Regions from separate parts of the Paenibacillus sp. FSL R7-0313 genome, predicted to be linked through region 1. Evidence: riboswitches for the same ligand, from Rfam matches in the RefSeq annotation. Region 1 holds a riboswitch; the other holds the start of a gene.
The links. A riboswitch is a leader RNA that binds a small molecule or an ion and turns the genes downstream of it on or off. The one in region 1 is predicted to bind FMN.

Region 1 (5,956 bases):
CAGGGCCAGCATACGTTGCGGCAGCTACACCGGTCAGCACAAAAATCCCGGTACCAATAATAGCTCCTACGCCAAGTGTGGTTAAGTCCAATGGACCAAGCGCCCGTTTCAATGCACTGTTGTTATCGCCCCCGGAGGCAATTGGTTTTTTACGAAATAATGAAGATCGTTGTTCGTTCTCACGCATAGTCATGTTCCTCTCGTCATGAATCTTGAATGTGCAATATGTGCTATGGATGTAGCAGAGATTGATGGCTTCCCATCTGTTCTATGAAAAAGTCATTTGTTCTATCTTATCGATCACCTATAAAAACCTATCGAATTCTACACGTTATCGCGTTGCTTGGTTAAATTTATTTTTAGAGATCACTTATTTTGTTCTTTTATCGCGAAAATTATCATGATCTGTTGCACGTGGTTGAATATGAAAATGGATTTAAAACAAAACTGCGTATAATTTATATTATGCGCAGTTTTTATGAGCCTTAATTTTCGTGAAAAACACTTTATCAGCCTTGTTATCTGAAGTTAAGAAAAAGAGAGCTCTTTTCGTCTTTTTCCGCTGTATCTTCCTCCCTTATCCTGTCTAATTCGACGATATGCAAGCATGTAAAAGAGCCACATCGCATGATATGGCTCTTCCTTTCCTCTTTATACAGCTAGAGGTGTATATGAAAATACGAACTGATCTTATATAGGCTTTTATGAAAAAGTAAATTATGAAAAAGCAATTCTCTCTGCATCTGACATCCGGTATTGGGATAACAAATACTCTTTGCTCTGCATCGCCGCATGACGAATCGCATCCAGATCAACATTCAACAGCTTACCCTCTCGCTTCACGAGTCTACCTGCCACAAAGACCGTATCCACATTGGATGGATTGGCAAATTGCACAACAGCGCCGATTGGATCATGAACGGGGAACATATTCAGATCGGTGGTACGAATCATGATCAGATCCGCTTCCTTCCCTGGGGTCAACGTACCCACCTTCTGCTCCAATCCCAATGCTTGGGCACCAGCTGAAGTAGCAAATCTCAGCACTTGGCTGGACTGCAAGTTCAACTCACCAGGCATCTCACCCTGCTGCAGAAGTTGTTCATTAGCTCTGGATCGTTCAGCCTGAAGTGCAAACTTCATCTGCGAGAACATATCTCCGCCTGTGGACGTCACTACATCTACACCAAGTGTAGGGGTTCCCCCATGTTCAAGAAAATAGCCGGTGGCCGGATATCCATGACCCATCATCATTTCAATCTCAGGTGTGACCGACAAGGAAGCGCCGCTATCTGCCAGCATTTTGTATTCATCCATACCCATGGTGTTACCATGAACGATATTCACCCGTGGACTTAACAGTCCCGCTTCGTACAAGTGACTAATCGAGCGATCCACAGACCCCCAACTGCCAAATCCGGCATGCATGGAACAGATCGCATCCAGTTCTTGTGCTAGTTCGATCTCTTTCACGGTTGTATCCCAATGACTGAATTCTGGGCCACGAATGGCAAGCCCATAGGTAAGTAATTGATCCCGTGATGAAAAATAACGTTCTTTGACTCTTCTCACATCATTATTCGAATACGTGAGTTGACTATCCCGATTCCAGTAGTCCGTCTCCCCAGGTACTCCGTGAGCAAATACCGCCCGAATGCCAGCATCCTGAAGTCCGCGAATCAGTTCATCCGTATGGTCAGGGGAATACGGCATGCTCCAATCCATTACTGTCGTCACTCCTGCGTTAAGCGCTTCCAAGGAACCGAGCAGGTTGGCAATATAACTATCTTGTGGACGGAGCTTGCTTCCCATCGCACCATAATAGAGATTTTGCAAATAAACTGGTAACGACCAGTTGGTTCCCGCTGTTTTGACCAGTGATTCCCACATATGCCGATGCGTGTCCACCAGCCCAGGCATAATAATCATGGATGAAGCATCAATGATCTCCGCATCCGGAATATCCAGGTCGGGCTGGATCGCCATGATCAGTGAATCCTGAATCAGAACGTCCGCCCGCTTATACTGTCCAATTCGAGCATCCATCGACAACACACAGCCATTTTTCAACAGATAACTTGTCCGCACAAGACACATCTCCCATCTATTTTGGTTTGAAAGACGATCATATCCTGCTTACGAATCCGTACTGCTTCTGACTATTTTTTCGCTAGTATATATACATTATATAGTTATTGTTAGTATTTATCAATTTTGGAATTTGCGTTTTGCCCGAAATCTTCTAACCTTCATCAGATTGCCACACATCTTATCATCACAGTACTTCTGTGTTCTGCTTCGGGTATCATCATAGAACATCCAGCGACAATCCGAATTATCACAGACCCGAATCCTCCCCGCTTCTCCCTCCACCAAAGTCGTAGCAAAATCAGCAGCTACCTCAGCCATCACCTGATGCCAATGTGCTTCTAAAGCTACCAGTTGGAGTTTCAGTTCATGATCAATTGTAGTCAATGTCCTTCTCACATGCCCTGCTTCCATAACGCCATTCAACCATTGTTTTTCTATATCTGTTAATGATGCTCCAGAAGACAAGCGGCCTCCAAGAGCCATCAATTCATTCCTGAAGTTTCTCATCGACAACTCATCTTCCGGAGATGCAGGAACAGAAGCGTTAAGTTGCCATCGATCCAGAAAGTCTTGCTGCCAACTCGCCTTCCCAAGCCTGTCCTCCGATCGATCTCCCCCACGCCAGTCGTGATAATCGCTGTTTACAAAATCGGTCCATAACCTGTCCATATATACCTCCGTATATCGTAACCACCTAATTATATAAAGAAGGTTACAACTCGTCTTTGATGTGTTATATTAAGTGTAACCTTATTAATCAGTTTTAGCTAGTTACATCACAAATCACAATAATTCGCAAGGAGGAATAAGCAATGACAAAAACAACAGCACTAGATGTGTTACTTATTCAAAAGGATGATACCTGGGATCAATGTAATTGGATTGTACCTTTGTCGAAATCCTTGGAGGGTCTTACAGCAGAACAAGCAGCCTGGATTCCACCTTCAGGGGGATTAAGCATCTGGCAGTTGGTTAACCATATGTATTATTACAACCATCGCTTATTGTGTCGCATGCAAGGTAAGGAGCCTACCCTTCCTTCTGTAGACTCCAATGAATACACATTTGGGAATTCCGGAGATCCTACGGACGCAGTCGGATGGAATACACTGCTACAGGGTACAACTCGATTAGCCCAACAGTTGAGAGATCAATTAGCTGCACTACAAGTGTCTGAACTTGAAGCCGCATATATGGACTCCGAAGAGAAATGGGCACACGAACTAGCTCGCTGGGTACTCCATGATGCGTATCACGCAGGTCAGATCGTGCTCCTCCGCAGACAGCAAGGAAGCTGGAAAATCATTTTCTAAAAAAATGCTTGAACTGCTAGCGCTTACAGGAATAAGATGAACTTATTAATGTTACAGCTTGTTCAACACACTATATAATTGAATAGGATCTTCGGGGTAGGGTGCAATTCCCAACCGGCGGTGATGTTCTTCGGAACCAGCCCGCGACTCGCTATTTGTTCTTAACGAAGGACATCTAGCGACTGACTTGGTGTGAATCCAAGGCCGACGGTACAGTCCGGATGAGAGAAGATCAACACATTGACATGCCGTTCACGGGAAGGCCTCTTTCCTGACGCATGTCCTTGGATGAGCCCCCGTTTATTTGGTATATACCAAAACGGGGGCTTTTGTCGATTTTGCCAACTGAAGATTCCGTGTTCTGACGAAGGAGTCCTGAATATGGAAAAGACATCAGCAGCATCACCTGTTTACCGCAAGGAACGAAGTAATACCGGATTCTGGCTTGTAGTTCTCGGCGCCGCCTTATGGGGTGTAGACCCACTTTTCCGCATTATTTTGCTAAACACGATGACATCCACGCAGATTGTACTGGTGGAACACATCATCGTCAGTCTTATTGCCATACCCGTGCTGTGGAAATTTCGGGCTGATCTGAAAAACCTGCGTGCTCGCCACTGGATTGCCGTGATTTTTATCTCATGGGGAGGATCAGCACTTGCAACGGTATTGTTCACCATGGCGCTTACACATAACGATCCGAATACGGTGCTGTTATTGCAAAAAATGCAACCACTCTTCGCTATCGTGCTGGCTAAGCTTTTATTAAAAGAAACGTTGCCACGTCGCTTCGGTGGATTGTTCTTCATAGCATTAGCAGGAACGTACCTGCTTACATTTGGCTTCACATTGCCATTAGGTAATTGGGACAACTGGATTCATGCTGGAAGCTTGTTGTCCCTTGGGGCTGCTGCCTTATGGGGAGGTTCAACCGTTATGGGCCGATTGATGCTGGGGCAGGCGCGTTATGAAACGGTCACCTCCCTGCGCTTTGTCGTTGCTCTCCCGCTCCTGATCTTTATGACGTGGAACGAAGGTGCGGCATGGACGTTTCCGTCCGGAACGGGTGAACAGACTGCGGTCATCCTCAACATTCTCGGTCAGGCATTGTTACCAGGTTTGCTCAGTCTTCTGTTGTATTACAAAGGTCTGTCGTCAACCAAAGCATCTGTTGCAACACTCGCGGAACTTAGCTTCCCGATGGCGGGTGTGTTGGTGAACTGGATTGCTTTCCGTACACTGATTACATGGGAGCAACTGCTTGGTTTTATCCTGATCTGGGTGGCACTCTTCGCCATTTCCAAACAGCAGGAACGATCATTAACTGCGGCCGATGCGGCACCAAAGCTGCGAACAGAGTAAGGATATTTCCGAAGATCACGTGTAAACCAATAATCAAATATAAAAAATAAAACCATTGCACATCGAATTAGATGAGCTGTGGTTTTTTTTACTTCCATTTATTCGGTTTATTTCATTTATCGAAATTACTTAATCATTTTCTCAATTAGCACTATGAGCTTTCCCCTGTGCTTTATTTCTATATCGCAAATGCAAATGCCCCTCTTTTCCCTCCTCTCACACCGAATATCAAAATCATCGCGCTAAGTCTCTTCTATGTTTTGTCTTTTGTCTAATCCGGTGGTACGATGACATATGGAATAAACAGATGAATTATATTCAGAGAGGAACGATCATGATGTCTTCATTCTCATATACCTCCTACGACGCCGTAGGTTTGGCTGAACTGATCCGATCCCGGGAAGTATCCCCGGTTGAAATGCTGGAAGCGGCGTTTGCACGCCTTGAAGAAGTGAATCCGCAACTTAATGCGGTTATTCGTACATATGAATCTCGCGCACGTGAGGAAGCCGGTTTGGTTCGCCCTGGAGAACAACCTTTTGCCGGTGTGCCCCTGCTCCTGAAAGATATCTCGCAATCCTTGGAAGGTGAATTTCTGACTTCAGGCTCCCGTTTGTTCAGCGAGCATCGTGCATTACGCAATTCCAATTTTGTCACTCGACTCCGTGATGCAGGTTTTATCTTCATAGGACATACCAATACGCCTGAATTTGGTTTGAAAAATATTACCGAGCCCCGTCTTCATGGTCCAACTCGCAATCCATGGAATATCAATCACTCCCCGGGTGGTTCAAGTGGGGGTGCCGCTGCCGCTGTAGCTTCGGGTATTGTTCCTCTTGCCGGAGCCAGTGACGGAGGAGGTTCGATTCGTATCCCCGCTTCCTTTAGCGGATTGTTTGGATTAAAGCCAACCCGCGGGCGCACACCTGTAGGACCGGGAGTTGGTCGTCAATGGCAAGGCGCATCGATTGATTTTGCCCTCTCTCGCTCGGTTCGGGACAGTGCTGCATTGCTTGATACGTTACAAGTCATTCAGCCCGAAGCTGCGTTCCATGCTCCACTCTTTCCAGGCAGTTACTTGGCTGATATGAGCTATCCACATCAACGCAAACTGAAAATTGCATACACAACGGATTCGCCCGTGGGAACACCTGTCAGCGCAGAAGCCAAAGAGTCTGTATACAAGCTCG
Region 2 (5,956 bases), 420 kb from region 1:
CTTTAGAAGGTAAAGACAAAATGGAAACTGTTGAAGTTGTAGAAGCTTAATACCTTCACCTTAACTGGATCCAAACATGAAGTGCTTCTTTTATAGAAGCACTTTTTTTGTTTTTTTACATACTTGAAATCGATGATTAGAAAGGATGAATAAAACCTTGGATACGGTTACTCAGCTAAGCTTGTTAAAACAAATTTATAGTGAGCGAACGTTGTGGGATGAAGAACTGCAGGCATCGCGCCATGTCGTTCCGGATAGTCTATCCGTAAAGGATCGAGAAGCGCTTGAGGCAGCGGGGCATGAACCGAATCGATTTGTACGTCCCCAACATGATGAAACGATTACTGAGCTGAAAAAAGTTGCGAATCAATGGACGCTGAATGATGCAGCGCAGGCCTTTGTGTCCTCTTTGTGGTCAGCACCCATGATCTGGCGCTCGTTGCTTACGGGCAAGCTTATTGCGAGCAGTATGCCAAGTCATGAACATACGCCATATCCATCTTCGAACACTTGCAAGATCTGCGGATTAAGTGTAGATCAAGCTACCGACACGACGCTGCAATGGTATTGGCGGATGACCAATGGAACCCCGTTGGACGGTGATCCTTTTGGATATGTGCTGGCACTTCGAGAGTTGGCTGCAGCGCAGGAGCTTCCAATACCCAATGATTACGACCGTTGGACATTCCGTGCGGTGTTAACGGTGCTGCGCGAATTACCTCCCAAAACACGCTACAGCAAGGCAGCAGTAGCGCTCAAGAAGGAACGTCTTTTGCCTACACAGAAGGAATATGCCTACCGTGATTTGCTTGAGACGTTAGCTTTGATTGGCATATTGGATACGCCGGAACATCCTGGAATGATCACGGAATTCACCACTTACATGCAACGTGACGCACGCCCCAATGTTCGGGTTGAGGTACAGGCGCCTCTGGCGTGGTGGGACTCATCTGTGGGAATCAATGAGAACAACCTGAACAAGATATTTCATGATTTTGATCTGAATAATATATCTCTTGCGGATAAGCCTGATGAGAGTCCAGCTGTAAAGGACACGATCTTAGGAGCATTGGAGAAGAAGAGAAGTGTTCGCGGAAAAGTACCAAAGGCATCTCCTGATGCAGGTACCGGGGAGGTACAGTCTGGAGATGTGTATGCTGTTCGGGTCCGGGAAGGTGTATGGGTGACAGTATACTGTCATGAAGTCAGAGACAAGCGTGTCATCGTTGAATATTTGGATGGTGTCTTTCCAGAGATGCCGGGAAAAGCAGATTTGCATGGAACGTTTCGACCGAGAGCGAATGGACGCTGGAAATGCTCGGCTATTGCGATTGATTCCACAAGTTGGGTCAGAAGGGTGGCAAGAGAGTTCCCGCTTCCGACTTCGCCCCTGCAAGAACCTGATCGCACTCCATTCCATAATGCCAAAGAATTAAAGCATATGGCGAGCTGGTGTTTTCCTGATATGTAGAATGCTGCGATGGATGTGAAATGTGCCTCCAAACAAAAACCGTACCTCCTTGAGAGGAAGCGGTTTTTTGTTGTTTCTTAGCTTATTAAAAGTTAGTATGTGACAAAAAGAAACAAAAAACAATTGATTTTTTGGCATTAAAGTGCTAACATCCAAGTAATAACGAAAGCAATCCTTCAGGGCAGGGTGCAATTCCCTACCGGCGGTGATGCAGGAAGTGTAAGGACATATGTCCAGCACTTGATGCAAAGTCCGTGACCTGTCTGCCATTGGCAGATGGCTGATCTGGTGTAATTCCAGAACCGACAGTATAGTCTGGATGGGAGAAGGAGAGGTGCAGACCTAACAGGTTTGCATTCAGCAGGAGTATTGCTGCACAGTCACGATTGGTAATGTCTTGCACTGTGCAGGGAAGATCCGGTTACGCCGGACAGTTCCATACATATGCCGCACTATAAAAGCTCTTTACCTGTAATTGATGTTCATTAAGGTATGTGTCTATTTTCACTTGCCCGAAATGAAGTTTTGGGCAAAGTGTTGGCGTGCTGTATCCATTTCACTCCTGCTGGTGACATTTGTCTCTCATCATCCCCATCGAACTGATTGTTCGACGGGGATTTTTTAATAAACAAGACTTTAAACCGCGGGGTGAACGGATTTGGAAATGATCAATGATGAATTTTATATGGCACTGGCATTGGATATGGCGGAACGAGCACAGGGACAGACGGGGATTAATCCGGTCGTTGGATGTGTAGTTGTGAAAGAGGGTCGTATTGTAGGCCTGGGAAGCCATCTGAAACGTGGAACCGGTCATGCAGAGGTGCATGCACTTAACATGGCAGGCAGTGATGCAGAAGGAAGTACGGTATACGTCACACTTGAGCCTTGTAGTCATTATGGCAAAACGCCACCTTGTAGTGAACGCCTGATTCATGAAAAGGTGAAACGTGTTGTGGTATGTTGTGAAGATCCAAATCCGCAAGTATCCGGCAGGGGCATCAGCATGCTTCGTCAACAAGGCATTGAAGTTGAAGTTGGCGTACTGCGTGAGCGTGGAAGACGAATGAATGAAAAATTCATTAAATTTATTACAACGGGTCTACCTTTTGTGACACTGAAGACGGCTACGACTTTGGATGGCAAAATTGCTACTCGCAGCGGAGACAGCAAGTGGATCTCCAACGAGCCCGCTCGTGAGATTGTGCATGCCCTTCGTCATCGTCACCAGGGAATTATGGTTGGCGTCGACACAGTGATTGCCGATAATCCGGAACTTACAACCCGTTTACAAGTGGAAGGCATTAGTCCGGTGCGCATTGTGGTGGATTCCAAGTTGCGTCTTCCCGTAGGTGCCAAAATGGTTAAGGATGGTCTTGCTCCAACATGGGTTCTGACCACAGACGAAGCCAGTCCTGAAGCTGCTGAACGTTTGGAAGCTTACGGTGTTGAGATTATACGCTGTGGTCCTGGACCACGTGTGGATCTGTTAAGCGGACTTAGCAAGTTGGGTGAGCGTGAGATTGGTTCGATTTTGCTTGAAGGTGGGGGCACTCTGAATGGAGCCATGCTGGAGGCACGGTTGGTCGATCGACTGCTCATGTTTATCGCACCGAAGATTGTAGGCGGTTATGATACACCTGGAAGCTTCCGCTTCGAAGGTGTGGAACGTATGAATCAGGCGATTCAATTGAATCAGTTGGAGATCGAAAAAGTTGGAGATAATATCAGCATTGGCGGTATTCCGGTGTGGCCTGAATAAATAAATGAATTTTAAAGAAACAAGTTAGACTCTTTATAAATTAAAGAAGGGAGGCGGCAGCATGTTTACCGGTTTGGTGGAAGAAGTTGGTCAGATCCGGCGTATTGGTCGGAAAGGCGAAGCGATGGTCCTGAATATCGGAGCTTCCGCCATCATGGACGATCTGAAAATTGGTGATAGTGTAGCAGTGAACGGCGTGTGCTTAACTGCGACAACGCTCGAAGGTGGAGGTTTTACCGCCGATGTAATGCCTGAAACCTATCGCCATACCAATCTCAGTCAGCTGCAATCTGGCAGTAAAGTTAATCTGGAGCGGGCCATGCAATCCGGCGGTCGTTTTGGCGGACACATCGTTCAGGGCCATGTCGATGGTACTGGAGTGATTGGCAGTATAACACGTGATCAGAATGCGATTGTGTTTGAGATCAAACCTGATGATCACCAGTTGTTCAAATATCTGATTCCCAAAGGATCAGTTACACTGGATGGCATTAGCTTGACCGTTGTCCATACATCGGATACCGCATTCACGGTTTCCATAATCCCGCATACCATTGGTGAAACTGTACTAAATGTGAAAAAGACAGGGGATACCATTAATATCGAATGCGATATTTTGGGCAAATATGTGGATCATCTGCTCCAGTATGGGAGAGGACATCGAGAGACGGGTGCTGGCAAGCCGCGCAGTATCAGTGAAGATTTTCTCTCCAATCACGGATTTGCATAAATAGAAACAGAAATAAACTGGAGGTGGACCCATGTCAGAACAATCCATTTTGGATACGATAGAAGAAGCCATATATGATCTCATGCGTGGCAAACCCGTCATTGTTGTGGATGATGAAGATCGGGAGAATGAAGGCGATTTTATCGCTTTGGCCGAAAAGGCGACACCTGAAGTCATTAATTTCATGATTACTGAAGGTAGAGGTCTGGTCTGTGTTCCGATTACACAACAACGTGCGGACGAACTGAATCTTAAACCGATGGTTCAACAAAATACGGATTTCCATGGAACAGCCTTCACCGTTTCTGTGGACCACAAAGATACGACAACAGGTATCTCGGCACATGAACGCTCTATTACCGTGAAAGGTCTGATCGATCCTGAAGCGAAAGCTGGGGACTTCCGTAAACCTGGTCACATGTTCCCGCTGATTGCAAAAGATGGCGGTGTACTTCGTCGTGCCGGGCATACAGAAGCGGCGGTAGATTTGGCCATTATGTGTGGTTCATATCCCGCAGGCGTGATCTGTGAAGTGATTAAGGAAGATGGCACAATGGCCAGACTTCCGGATCTGCAGGAGATTGCCCGCAAGCATGATCTGAAGCTGATCAGTATTCAGGACATGATTCGTTACCGTAACGAAAAAGAGCAGCTGGTTCAACGTGAAGTGGCTGTGCGTATGCCAACGGACTTTGGCGAGTTTCAAGCGGTGGCTTATACAAACGCTGTGGATAACAAGGAACATGTGGCTTTGGTCAAAGGTGAAATAGATGGTTCCAAACCCGTACTTGTACGTGTGCACTCTGAATGTTTGACTGGTGATGTATTCCATTCCCATCGTTGTGACTGTGGTCCTCAGTTTGATGCGGCACTCAAACAGATTAACGAGGAAGGCAACGGCGTACTGCTCTATATGAGACAGGAAGGCCGGGGCATTGGGCTAATCAACAAACTCAAAGCCTATAAGCTGCAAGAGGAAGGTCTGGATACGGTGGATGCAAACCTGAAGCTGGGATTTGCTGCCGACTTGCGTGATTACGGGATTGGCGCTCAAATTCTGAAAGACCTTGGGGTTCGTCAGATCAGACTGTTAACTAACAATCCTCGTAAAATTAAAGGCCTTGAAGGATACGGACTTGAAGTTGTAGAACGTGTTGCGATCCAGATGGAAGAGAACGAGGACAATACGGTTTATCTTCATACAAAGCAAGCAAAGCTGGGGCATATGCTCAAGTTTGATGATATCGAACAAAACGAACAGTAAATATATTTTAGATGAATAACGTTCACCATGTAATTTATGGAAGAGATTAATTAGGATTTCCGTTACTTACATTACATTATACCGTTAGGGAGATGACTTGAATGCCACAATTTTTTGAAGGACATTTAGTATCAGAAGGATCACGTTATGGAGTTGTCGTTGGACGTTTCAACGAATTCATCACCAGTAAATTACTTAGCGCGGCGCTTGATGCATTCAAACGTCACGGCGTGCAGGATGATGAAGTGGATGTAGCCTGGGTTCCAGGAGCGTTCGAAATCCCTCTGATTGCGCAGAAAATGGCGGAGAGCGGCAAGTATGATGCGGTGATTACCCTGGGAACTGTCATTCGTGGATCCACTACGCATTACGATTATGTGTGCAACGAGATGGCTAAAGGGGTAGCAGCAATCAACCTGAAAACTGGCGTGCCTACAATCTTTGGATTGGTTACAACAGAAAATATTGAACAAGCGATTGAACGTGCCGGAACCAAAGCGGGTAACAAAGGTTGGGATGCAGCTACGGCGGCAATTGAGATGGCAAACTTGACGAAACAGCTAAAATAGTGCTTATTTAATAGTAGTGCCCTGCTTTGCGCAGACGAACACGGGAAACCGGATTCGTACGGCTTAGCAGGGTTTTGTATTTTTCTGGCGGGAGGATTCGTCTAGTGACGGTAGTTACATACAAACTGGAGACTTTTGAAGGGCCTTTGGATCTGCTGCT

Region 2: it holds a riboswitch for FMN, as region 1 does, so the genes downstream of both, ribD (bifunctional diaminohydroxyphosphoribosylaminopyrimidine deaminase/5-amino-6-(5-phosphoribosylamino)uracil reductase RibD) here and NSQ38_RS18250 (DMT family transporter) in region 1, are expected to answer to the same signal.

The regions. Positions count from the first base shown of each region.
Region 1 covers NZ_CP150219.1:4,141,673-4,147,628, reverse strand. The annotation lists gene NSQ38_RS18270 (amino acid permease) at 1-187, opposite strand, end outside; gene NSQ38_RS18265 (amidohydrolase family protein) at 718-2,097, opposite strand; gene NSQ38_RS18260 (CGNR zinc finger domain-containing protein) at 2,209-2,760, opposite strand; gene NSQ38_RS18255 (DinB family protein) at 2,904-3,404, shown strand; FMN riboswitch at 3,488-3,641, shown strand; gene NSQ38_RS18250 (DMT family transporter) at 3,786-4,766, shown strand; gene NSQ38_RS18245 (amidase) at 5,104-5,956, shown strand, end outside.
Region 2 covers NZ_CP150219.1:3,723,915-3,729,870, forward strand. The annotation lists gene NSQ38_RS16380 (peptidylprolyl isomerase) at 1-50, shown strand, start outside; gene NSQ38_RS16385 (hypothetical protein) at 182-1,471, shown strand; FMN riboswitch at 1,640-1,806, shown strand; gene ribD (bifunctional diaminohydroxyphosphoribosylaminopyrimidine deaminase/5-amino-6-(5-phosphoribosylamino)uracil reductase RibD) at 2,130-3,233, shown strand; gene ribE (riboflavin synthase) at 3,295-3,963, shown strand; gene NSQ38_RS16400 (bifunctional 3,4-dihydroxy-2-butanone-4-phosphate synthase/GTP cyclohydrolase II) at 3,995-5,227, shown strand; gene ribE (6,7-dimethyl-8-ribityllumazine synthase) at 5,329-5,796, shown strand; gene NSQ38_RS16410 (segregation/condensation protein A) at 5,901-5,956, shown strand, end outside.